3 regions of the Sphingobacterium sp. 1.A.5 genome follow, and region 1 is predicted to be linked to each of the others. Evidence: riboswitches for the same ligand, from Rfam matches in the RefSeq annotation. Region 1 holds a riboswitch; each other region holds the start of a gene.
What was found. A riboswitch is a leader RNA that binds a small molecule or an ion and turns the genes downstream of it on or off. The one in region 1 is predicted to bind thiamine pyrophosphate.

Region 2: another riboswitch for thiamine pyrophosphate. It lies ahead of CRT24_RS07465 (TonB-dependent receptor); the one in region 1 lies ahead of pnuC (nicotinamide riboside transporter PnuC).
Region 3: another riboswitch for thiamine pyrophosphate. It lies ahead of thiS (sulfur carrier protein ThiS); the one in region 1 lies ahead of pnuC (nicotinamide riboside transporter PnuC).

Annotation. Positions count from the first base shown of each region.
Region 1 is NZ_PEBA01000056.1:165,456-169,617, forward strand. It holds gene CRT24_RS16475 (DUF4302 domain-containing protein) at 1-525, shown strand, start outside; gene CRT24_RS16480 (acyl-CoA dehydrogenase) at 584-1,657, opposite strand; gene pnuC (nicotinamide riboside transporter PnuC) at 1,650-2,270, opposite strand; TPP riboswitch at 2,307-2,443, opposite strand; gene CRT24_RS16490 (malate:quinone oxidoreductase) at 2,448-3,944, opposite strand.
Region 2 is NZ_PEBA01000012.1:99,064-103,225, reverse strand. It holds gene CRT24_RS07465 (TonB-dependent receptor) at 1-1,591, opposite strand, end outside; TPP riboswitch at 1,649-1,779, opposite strand; gene CRT24_RS07460 (amidohydrolase family protein) at 1,946-3,109, shown strand; gene CRT24_RS07455 (acylphosphatase) at 3,145-3,426, shown strand; gene CRT24_RS07450 (lipopolysaccharide biosynthesis protein) at 3,429-4,162, shown strand, end outside.
Region 3 is NZ_PEBA01000023.1:254,870-259,031, reverse strand. It holds gene CRT24_RS11635 (thiamine phosphate synthase) at 1-122, opposite strand, end outside; gene CRT24_RS11630 (thiamine phosphate synthase) at 97-711, opposite strand; gene thiC (phosphomethylpyrimidine synthase ThiC) at 708-2,519, opposite strand; gene thiS (sulfur carrier protein ThiS) at 2,537-2,743, opposite strand; TPP riboswitch at 2,809-2,907, opposite strand; gene CRT24_RS11615 (hypothetical protein) at 2,985-3,725, opposite strand; gene CRT24_RS11610 (DMT family transporter) at 3,868-4,162, shown strand, end outside.

The sequences.
Region 1 (4,162 bases):
CAAGCTGATTTTGCCGAATTTGAAGATGGTATTACCATAACAAATGAATCAAAACCAAAAATCTACGACCTCAGTATTACAAAAGATTTCCATGGCCACATAGTAGGATTCGGTTGGGGATCATATGCCGGATTTGGAACAAGAGACAAAAGGGACATTGCCAATATAAGGGCAATGCCAGAACTAAATGTTCATGCAATTTTCCCAACCTTAATTATTCAAGAAGATGCGGAAAGATTACATGGAATGATCGTATTCATAAATAGAGCCGGTGGTTTTATGTTAGGTGCTGAACTTCAATTAACCAATTATACAGAGGATGGACGAGTAGTTTTCACTAAATATGTGATTGAAGACGACCCAAAAAATCCATTACTAATGGCATCAAAAGCAATATTAACCCCAATTCTGTACAATAAAGAAGGATTTTATATCATAAGAAATGGTGCAGGTGTGGATCTTGTAGACGCTAGAGATGCATTAACTTGGGGAAATTATGTTCCTGTAATGAGAAAACAAGATTAAAAAATAAAATTTAATGCCCATACATAAATTTCTATTTATGTATGGGTTATTATTAGTTTTACAAATTCAACAAACTATGTTGGCTCGCCGTAAACAAATTTCGAATCACAATATTCATCTCATTTTCCTTCTGCGCTGCTCTAATTCCTAACAAAGGCATTAACTCTGCCACATTCATCCTAATCTCTTTCGCTAATTCCCTTGAAGCCCTTCCTACTTCTGCAAAAACCTCTTCATCCCCAACTTTATTCAACAAGGCATCATCCCAAATTTTACCAGCCAATTCTTTACAAACCTGTACCTTTGTATCAAATTCACTCCTTATCCCATCTATCTGCCTAAATCTTGATTTACTAAACTTTTCCGCCCAAACTTGATCTTTCGATTTTTCGAAATAATATTTCTCTATTAAATCCAAAAATCTCCTGAACATACCCGTATAATTCATTAACAAAGTCAATTCTGCAAATGGCATAAAAGGAATATTAAAAAGAGCTGAATCAGATGATTTATAGGCAGGGTCTAAAATAAACGCATGTGATTTCGGAACTTGAATCTTATCTAGGGAAAAAGAATGACTTGCCGTACATTCCAAACCGAATGTATCCCAATCATAATGCACCAATACATCTTCACGAGGGACGAAAAATGAATAATAAACAGATTCACCAGCGTCATTTTTTAACACTTGTCCTTTTTCGACTATTTCTGCGTTCAATGTAAAGTGCGTTAAATGAGGTGCTCCGGTCGCATAACTCCAAAAACCAGAAATAACATAGTTATCGTCTATCAATTCTGCCTTTCCTCCTACTCGACCACTTCCACCAAAACAGACTTTAGGATCTTGCCAAACCAATTTTGATAATTGAGGATCGATAAAGCCGGCAAACATATTTGCCCCGGCACACAAGGTAACCGTCCAAGCTAGTCCCCCATCCCAATATGCCAACTCTTCCAATAGCTTCAACCCATTAGGAAAAGGAATTTCCAAACCATTCAATTCTTTTGGAACCCATAGGTTGAACCAATTATTTGAATATATAAGGTCCAGTTGATCTCGAGTAAGCGCTTTATTTTTTATTCCCGAAGCTTGTAATTCTTGTATTCTTTGTATCGTATCTTGATTAAGCATTTTGCGATTTAATAAGTTCTTGCCCCATAATTTTCCGCCATTTTAGATAGCCGAAAATAGCGACAATAAATAAAAAGGTTGTCAAAGCAGCAAATAGATAAAGGTTTTTATGGATTAACAACGGTATTGCAAATAAGTTGCTGATATTCAACAATATCCAGTTCTCAATCTTTCTTTTTGCCAAAAGCCACATTCCTGCCCATGCAGTAGAGGTTACCCAAGCGTCCCAAATTGGAACATCAGAGTCAGTAATTCCTTTTAATAAGAAATAAAAAATAAAGAATCCGATAAATACAATACCAAGTACAACCATCCATTCAGATTTCGAAGCCTTGGTGATCGGTTGTTCTTTAGCTTGCCTATTACTCACCCAATACCACCAACCATAGATGCTCATAATGAGATAATAGATCTGTAATGCAATTTCTGCATACAATTTAGCATGGAACAAAACCATCATACCGCTAGTGATGCCAAGGATACCAAAGAAGTAATTAGAAACCTTATTGTTCTTGGACAGCAAGACTTGAACAATGCCGCAAAGCACAGAAAAACGCTCCAACCATGAGGTTGCTTGAAAAGCTTGAATTATGTTTTGTAATATTTCCTCCAAAATATATGCATTAGGATTTGCACTTATGGAGATTAAAGAAGGGATTCTTATTATTCCTACGCCAGCATTACCTGGATCAGGTTCATTCCAAAAAAACGGAATTGGGTATAATCTCAGCCTAAAAATATGTCCCGTCTCTTCGACAGGACATATCAGCACCCCATAAGTATTCTTATGTTATTTATCTAACTGCAGAATTGAAGATGTACGCGCTCTTGTAGATTCACATAACGCTGGATCATCATTCAATTTCTTACCCCATGAAGGGATCATTTCTCTCAATTTCTTACGGTACGAGTCCGATTTTGCACGATCAGGAAAACATCTCTTCAACAGATTGATCATAATCGCTACGGATGTTGAAGCACCTGGTGAAGCACCCAACAATGCAGCAATAGAACCATCAGCGCTAGAAACTACTTCAGTTCCAAATTCCAAGATACCACCATGTTTTGGATCTTTCTTAATTACCTGAACACGTTGACCTGCCTTCTCAATCTCCCAGTCTTCCATTTTGGCAGTTGGCATAAATTGTTTCAAGGAATCCAATTTATCCTGAGGCTTTTTCATAACCTCGGTAATTAAGTATTTTGTCAAAGGTAAGTTATCCAATCCTGCTGAAAGCATCGGACGAATATTCGAAAGTTTAATCGACGCTGGCAAATCGAAATATGAACCCTTTTTCAGGAACTTAGTCGAAAAACCTGCGTAAGGACCAAATAACAAGGCTTGCTTGCCATCGATATATCGAGTATCCAAGTGAGGCACAGACATTGGAGGAGCTCCAACAGAAGCCTTTCCATATACCTTGGCGTGATGTTGTTTAATGATTTCCTCATTGTTACATCTCAGCCATTGGCCACCGACAGGGAATCCACCGTATCCTTTTGCTTCAGGAATACCAGATTTCTCCAGTAATAATAGGGAGTGACCACCTGCACCTATGAATACGAATTTCGCTAAGATTTCACGTTTTTGACCAGTTTTTAGGTCTTTAACTTCTACTTCCCAGCGACCATCATCTTCACGGTCTATATCTTTTACCTCTTGATTAAGGGATAATTTAATATTATCCTTTCCATCTAAGTAAGTGATTAAATCTTTTGTTAAAGCACCAAAATTCACATCTGTTCCGATTTCCATTTTAGTAGCTGCAACTGCTTCATCATCTGAGCGACCATTCATCATCAATGGAACCCACTCCTTCAACAAAGCCTTATCCTCAGTATATTCCATACCTTTGAATAAGTTTTCCTTAGTCATTGTTTCAAACCTTGTCTTCAAGAAGTTCACATCCTTCTCACCGAATACGGCAGACATATGTGGTACACGACGGATAAAATGACTTGGATTTTTAATGATATTCTTTTCGACTAGGTAAGACCAAAACTGCTTAGAAATTTCATATTGTTCTGCAATACTGATTGCTTTATCAATTTTTACACTTCCATCAGGTTGTTCTGGTGTATAGTTTAATTCACAAAGGGCCGAGTGACCTGTTCCGGCGTTGTTCCATGCATCTGAACTCTCTGCAGCAACAACATCTAAACGTTCTATAATCTCAATATTTATGTCTGGACTTAGCTCATTAATTAACGTACCTAACGTCGCACTCATGATACCTCCACCAATCAATACAACGTCGACTTCCGTTTTCTTTGTTTTCTTACCCATGGTTTTTAAATGAAATACAAAATTAATATTCAGTTTATATTTAAGCGAATAAATTTGTCAGAAACGTTTCAAATATTTGTGATTTTATCAATATTCCCCCTCCTACTTATTCAATTCTACCACAAACCCATTTTTTTGGCACGGCAACCTTTCTATTCAGCAACATTTTTTGTATTATGCAGTTTATTTTCCACTTTTGTGGACTTTATAGTATTGAA
Region 2 (4,162 bases), on a different contig from region 1:
TGTCATCATCACCTTTACCATTGTAAACTATATTACGATATTGCAGGTCTAGATTGAAAAGCACATTTTCCAGTCTGTAATCAGCCTTGGCAAAGAAGTTGAAATCATTTTTATTTGCCTGGCTGAAATAATACTTTTCTCCTAATTGATCATCAGGAATCAAGTTAGCCCAAATCACTTCGCCATAGTGGTCGCCTTTATATTGGTTGTATGCTCCTCCAAAGGTGAAATTTAGATTGTTTGAAGGTTTATATATCAAGGAATAAGTCAAGCCATAAAAATGGTTGTCCAACCACCTCCTACGGATTAGATCGGTATTTTTGATAATCTCACCGTTTTGAAGTAAAGTATCGATTCCGTAATGAGTTAAACCATCCATTGACCTAAATTCTTCATAATAACCAGCTCCACGTGTATAATGTAGGGCAGTATTGAAGGTCATCTTTTCAGAAGGGCGATAAGAGTAGTTTAGATGCGCATGGGTTTGGGTATAATTATCTGTTTGATTGTCATAAGTATAATAGTTGTATTTGCGATCTCCATTCAAGAACCTCTCTCTTTCAGCGTCGAATAGCCATAAATTATCTGCATATTCCTCAATTCTATCTTTATTTCCGGTGAAAAGAGGTTCTGCCAATCCATACCAAGCTTGGTAAGTTTTTTCTTTCCCTGAGAATACCGTTGCTTTTAAGGTGTGCTTATCGGTGTATATTCCTCCATCTACATAGAATGATTTAAGATTTGATGATGCTCTATCTACATATCCGTCAGAGCTTATTCTTGATAAGCGTGCATTGAAGGCATATTTGTTAGCGATCAATCCTGAACCAGCTTTTAATGTATTTTTCCATGAATTATAAGATCCGAATGCGTTATTGAATTCCAGATATGGTTTTTCTTCCAATCTATCTGTTTGGAAATTGAGTGAGGCTCCAAATGCTGCGGGTCCGTTAGTTGAAGTTCCTATTCCGCGTTGGATCTGTATACTTTCTGTATTAGAAGCAAAATCGGGAAGATTTACAAAGAAAGATCCCATACTCTCGGGGTTATTTAGAGGGACTCCATTTAATGTGACATTAATTCTTTCATTGTCGGATCCTCGGATTGTCATATTGGTATATCCGATACCGGCACCAGCATCAGAACCAATGACCACTCCTGGTGTTTGGTCCAATAAATACGGTATATCCTGTCCAAGATTTTTTTTCTGGATTTCCTCTTCATTTAGTGTTTTAAATGTTGTTGCTGAGTTTTCTTTTGCACGTGTTGCAGAGACATAAACCTCCTCAAACTTAAAATCCTCATCTTTTAATTGTATGGAAAAATTAGCTACGACAGATGGATTGATTCTTGAAACTTCCGATTTATAACCGATAAAAGAAATTTTTAAGTTATAGAATTGGTCTTTCAGGTTGCTGAATTCGACGATTCCTTGATTGTTTGAAGATTTGGTTTTTCCGTCAATAGTTACGGTTGCACCTATTGCTGGGGCTCCAGAACTATCTAAAACCCTTACAGTGAAGGTTTGTTGTGCATAGCTCATGAGCGTTAGCAAACATAAGGCTATAGTAGCCCAAAGCTTGTTGAACATAATAAATTTTTTGTTTTAATGAGTTAAACTTTCTTGCTGCAAGGGGTTACAACAAGTTTTATTTAACCGCCCTTTCCCTACGCTGGCATTACCCAGATCAGGTTTGTGTTTCTTGTATGTTGTTGAAACACAGGGTATAATCTCAGCCTGTCTTTGTGTTATTAAACAAGGCACCCCTAATAGATAGGGCAAATCTAGGCTTTTGGTTGAAAAAAACAAAATTTTAATAATATTGTAACAAATTCGTAATTATTTTTTTATTAGTTAAACTGATTATAATTTTTTGTAAATTGCCTGCAATGCCCTCGATGGGTTAAATTCGCTAACTTTTAGAAAAACGGAACTTATATTTTTATGAACTATTACGCTGCTGATGTTGTGTTTCCCGTTGCCGGTCTTGCTATAAAAAAGGGGGTCGTTGCGATGGACGAAGATGGAGTTGTTAAGGGTGTTTTCAATCCAGGTGAGATAGATGAGACCCTGATAGAACAATTTAAAGGGGCGTTAATCCCAGGTTTTATTAATGCACATTGCCATTTGGAACTCTCGCATATGCTTGGTGTAGTTCCAAGAAGGACAGGTCTTCCAATCTTTCTTTCTACAGTAATCAATGAACGGGGAAATCATGAGATGAAATTGGAAGAGGCAATCGAAGCAGCTGACAAATTAATGTACGAGAATGGCATCCAAGCCGTAGGTGACCATGTGAATTCTGCAGTTACAGCAAAAATCAAAGAGACTAGCCCTATAAAATATCATACCTTTGTAGAGGTCATGGCTACTACCAAGGAGGATGTAGTTACAAGAATCGACATTGCTAAGGAAATTGAATTCCACTTTGACTATAAACATTCTTCGATTACCCCACATGCACCATATTCATGTTCCAAATTTTTGTTTAAAACTCTTAAAAGAGCAATCAGTGAGGATAATATTATCAGTATCCATAATCAAGAAAGTGATGAGGAGAACAAGCTTTTTAGATATAAAGAGGGGGAGTTCTTGGACTTTTTTGAAAAGATGGATGTGGTTATGGAGGATTTCAGGGCGCAAGCAAGAAATTCCATTCAATCTTACCTGCCTTATATACCTGCCAAGAATAAATTGATATTAGTCCATAATACCTACACGTCAATTAAGGATCTGGATTTTGTGGATAGGATGGGCAGATCTGTTTATTTCTGTTTGTGTCCCAAAGCTAATCTTTACATTGAAGATAGAATCCCAAAAATTAATAATTTCATCCTGGGAGGTCATGATATCGTTATTGGCACAGATAGTTTGGCGTCAAATGATACGTTGGATATTTTAGAGGAATTGAAAGTTATTCACCAAGAATATCCAGAATTGGATTTTAATGAAACTATCAAATGGGCTACTTTAAATGGGGCAAAAGCTTTGAATTTAGATAGCGAATTAGGTTCATTGGAAGTTGGAAAAAGACCAGGTTTATTGTTGCTTGAAGGTATGGATACCTTCAAGCTCAATCCAAAAGTTAAGGTAAGAAGAATTAGATAGTTTTTAATTCTATTTCTTCTTATACCTTTGTATTCATGAAACATTGGAATATTAAGGTTACCGGAAAGGTTCAAGGTGTTTTTTTTCGAGCATCTACGAAGGCTGTTGCTGATCAGTTGGGTGTAAAAGGTTTTGTAAAGAACTTATCCGATGGTTCAGTTTATATCGAAGCAGAAGGCGATGAATTTGCCCTTGAATCTTTGTTGGAATTTTGTGGGGAAGGTCCAGAAAAAGCTGAGGTAGACCAAGTGGATTATGAAGAATCCACAGATCTTAAGGGATTTCGGAATTTTGAGGTTATCAAGAAAAATAAATAAACGTGTCGGTAATTAAGAAATTTGTCAGCGATACGATGATTTATGGTCTTTCGACCATCATTTCAAGAATGCTGGGGTTTGTGATGACCCCATTCTTTACTGCTAAATTCTCAACATCTATTTACGGTATTTTCACCAATCTATTTGCGATAGCTTCCATGCTGAATGCTGTCTTAGCTTTTGGAATGGAGACTACCTTTTTTCGTTATCTTCAAAAAGTAGAGGGAGATAAGAAGAAAGTGTTTGATAACAGTTTTTTCATCACGCTTATCACTACGGTCATCTTTCTGTTGACCGTATTTACGTTTCTACATCCTATTGCGAATTGGTTGAGTCAAGGAGAAAATACTTCTGACTATATGGTGTATGTCAAGTTATTTGCATTGATAATAGCGGTTGATGCGGTTGCTGTAGTTCCTTTTGCGAAATTACGTGCAGAAGGTCGTCCTATCCGTTATGGATTTGTAAAGCTCATCAATATTCTTGTATTTATTTTCATCAATCTATTTTTATTGGCATGGTTACCTAAGCTCAACATTTCTTCAGAATTTTTCAGGGAATTCAGTGCTGGTTGGTTTCGTGAAGGTTGGTTAGGGAATGTGTTTATTGCTAACCTTATTGCTAGTGCGGTTACTCTACTTCTCCTCATTCCACAAATATTGACCTTTAGATTCAGGATTGATTCGAAATTGATTCGCGATATGCTAGCTTATTCCTTTCCCATTTTAATAGCGAA
Region 3 (4,162 bases), on a different contig from region 1:
CTTAACTGAACCCATTGTATTCCGTTGTCTAAAGCATTTTTGACGTTTTCAATTTGATCGTTATAATCAAATCCATCAGATATATACTGGATTCTTTCAAGATTGTTCATTTTCAATTTCATTCCAAATCCTTTCCTTTTGTTTGCATGCTTTTATATATGCTGCTGGTTTATTTTGATTCCATATTGATCCCATTAGTGCTATTCCATCTGCTCCATTTTGTAAGACTTGGTCCATGTTCTGATAATTTATGCCTCCTAAACCAATTAGTTTCATTTCTTGGTTATTTCTGAATTTAATGTCTTTCAATACTGTCTTTAGCTTACCATAACCGGGTTTGGAGATACTTTTAAAAGTTGGACTTAAAAAAGCATAAGTCCATGTTTGATTTAAAGCATTGAATTCATCAATTGAATGAGTAGATGTGGATAGTTGTTGCCCAATAGCTATTAAATCTGGGTGTAAACTAATTCTATCCTCAGTATTAAAATGCAAGCGATTAATTCCAAGTTCGTGTGATAGGTGTTTATGCGAATGAAGCACTATTTTCATCCTATCAATAGGATTTACTTTATTCAAATATTCCAATACTGTTTCATCTTGTAAACCATATTTCCTGAAATGGAAAAGATCCATTCCATTTTCAAACATCTCATTTACATGATTTATTTCATTGGATATGATGCTCAATGGAGAAATTACAATGATCATAGATATATTTCCTTACCCTTTTCGATAAATTCTTGGGATTTCGCGAGCAAACCTTCTTCGGTTGCTTCCCTGATTTCTTGAGTGATTTTCATTGAACAAAATTTTGGGCCGCACATTGAGCAGAAATGAGCAACTTTTGCTGCATCTGCTGGCAGTGTTTCATCATGAAATTCTCTAGCAGTATCAGGGTCTAAGGACAAGTTGAACTGGTCTTCCCATCTAAATTCAAATCGCGCTTTGCTGAGGGCATTGTCTCTATATTGTGCTCCTGGATGGCCTTTTGCTAAATCAGCTGCATGTGCAGCAAGTTTATAGGTGATAACTCCATCCTTTACATCTTTTTTGTTTGGCAGGCCTAAGTGTTCCTTTGGAGTGACATAACACAACATGGCACAGCCATACCATCCAATCATTGCAGCTCCAATTGCAGAGGTGATATGGTCATATCCTGGAGCTATATCTGTCGTCAATGGTCCTAAAGTGTAAAATGGTGCTTCATCGCATTCTTTTAACTGTTTTTCCATGTTTTCCTTTATCATATGCATTGGGACATGACCGGGACCTTCAATCATTACCTGAACATCATGTTTCCAAGCTATTTTCGTTAGTTCTCCCAACGTTTCCAATTCGGCAAATTGTGCAGCATCATTGGCATCAGCAATAGATCCTGGCCTCAGGCCATCTCCTAAAGAAAAAGCAACATCATATTGCTTCATAATCTTACATATCTCTTCAAAGTGGGTATATAAAAAATTCTCTTTGTGGTGAAATAGGCACCATTTTGCCATGATGGAACCTCCTCTAGAAACAATTCCGGTTACCCTTTTGGCGGTAAGATGAATATATCGCAATAATACACCAGCATGAATGGTAAAATAAGAGACTCCCTGTTCAGCTTGTTCGATCAATGTATCTTTAAAAATTTCCCATGTAAGGTCCTCAGGAATTCCTTTTACTTTTTCTAATGCTTGATAGATTGGTACTGTTCCAATTGGAACTGGAGAATTTCGAATTATCCATTCTCTAGTTTCATGAATGTTCTTTCCTGTTGAAAGGTCCATTATGGTATCAGCGCCCCAGCGACAGGCCCATACAGCCTTTTCAACTTCTTCTTCGATGCTCGAACTGACTGCACTATTACCTATATTGGCATTGATTTTCACTAAGAAATTCCTGCCGATGATCATTGGTTCACTTTCGGGGTGATTAATATTGTTTGGAATGATAGCTCTACCTGCAGCAATCTCATCTCTTACAAATTCAGCTGTAATGTAAGTTGGTGTTTTTGCTCCGAAATTTTGACCAGGATGTTGTTCTGCCATTCCTTTTGTAACAGTTTCCAGTTGTTCTATCTTTTGATTCTCTCTTATAGCAACATATTCCATTTCTGGTGTAATGATTCCTTTTCTAGCATAATGTAGCTGAGTTACATTTGCCCCCTCGATAGCCCTTTTCGGTTTGTGGTTATATGAAAATCTCAGCTCATCCAATTTGGAGTCGTTCAATCTTAGGATGCCATATTCAGAACTTATATTGTCCAGGACTTCTACATCATTACGATTTAATATCCACTCTTCTCGGAGTCTATTTATTCCTTTTCGGATATCAATTGTGACGTTTTCATCTGTATAAGGACCGGAGGTGTCATAAATAGTGATTGGAGGATTAATTTCCACGGAGCCATTGGAAAGTTTTGTTGGAGTTAGCGATATTTCTCTCATCGCAACCTGTATGGGATGGATCTTTCCGGGGATAAATACTTTTTTCGAATTTGAAAATGGGTTCGTTGTTATTTCTTGTTCTTTCATGATTTTTTGTTTTAGGATTATCCACCTTGGGTTGCGGTAATGATTAGAATTGAATCGTTGTCTGCCAATGGAGTAACAGACCAGGAGTTTCTTGGAATAACTTGATTGTTAAGAGCTATAGCTACGCCATTTGTTTTGCCTTTGAGTTCCAAATGCATTAATTCTTCCAAATTGTTAATTGGAAAAGCAAAGTTTGTTAATTGATGATTGATGATTAATACCATTCCATTAAAGTTTATAAGCAATAAATATGCTTTAGGAATGGCTACATTGGATACAGGCGACCCATGAAAGACATTTTACTTTTCCCTCCGCTAGTATGATCTAGATCAGGTTGTAAGGGTAAAATCTCAGCCTGCAACAAGTGCAGACACCCCTAAAGCTTGGGCAAGTTAACTAAATGAATTAACTAAAAGAAATAATTTGTTATTTAAACTACACGTAAAAGCCTGTATGTAGTGCTGTTTACTTTAGGTTTATATGGTTTTGGGAATTCTTTTCTTTAAATTCTTTGTAGGAATTTTTTACATATACATGTAAGTCATAAGTCGTCCAATATTGAGCAGTTTCAAGGTCTGGTCTATATTCAACCATAAATTTTTCGAGTTCATCATTCTCCATTGGAATAATTTCATAAATGGAAACCTTATTGAATATTTGGTCGACCTCCATATTTTCGATTTCTTGATTCATGAACTTTTCAAATCTTCGTGCGTTTTTCCCTGCAGCACTGAATTTTTCATAAAAGAAAGTTATGGGTGAGCCTCCAAAAGGAGAAAGGAGGTACCATGGTGGTTTTCCAGAATAATGTAAGCCACCCTTAACATTGTAATCATGTTTCATGGCGTGCAATTCCTTAAATCTTGCTGCTTTTGTATTTCCCATTATGACTATTTCCTCTAATACGATAGCTTTCTTCTGAAGGTATACCAACTCTGGCAAATCGTAAGCTTCTATAGTGAGTGTATTCCAATGAGGATGGACAAACATGATACTGTCATATGGATTTGCGTCAATGTGAAATGATCCGTCAGCACCTGAATATAAGGTTTGCTTTGTTCTTTTATTAATTACTTCGATGTTTTTTAATAAAAGAGTACTATCACTGGAAAAGATAGTTCCCGGATAGCTGTACTGAATCTGAGCATATAGACCTGATGTGAATAGGAAATTAAATATGATGAAAATAATTAGTTTGAATTTCATGATATGATTTTTGGTTCCTAAAACTATATTCTAATTTAAGATTTATCGTTCAAAGATAATTGTGTGATAACTTAATTTAACAAATCCTGAGGAGAAATTATCTAGTTGCCTTATCTTTACGGCAATAACCTGGGTGAAATACATGATCCGAAACACAAAATTTGCCGTTACTGCCGCCATTTTATCTATGATCTGTGTACAGGGCGGAGCTTCCTTTGCAAAGCAATTATTTCCAGCTATAGGTCCAATAGCTACCACGGCATTGCGGATTGGACTTTCAGCAATAATTTTATATCTCATTACTAGGCCCAAACTCCATACTTTTACAAAGCAGCAATGGTTGTATTGTTCTGCTTATGGTCTTGGGATTGCTGTCATGAATTTGATTTTTTACATGGCAATTCAAAGAATACCATTGGGCCTGGGTGTAACTATTG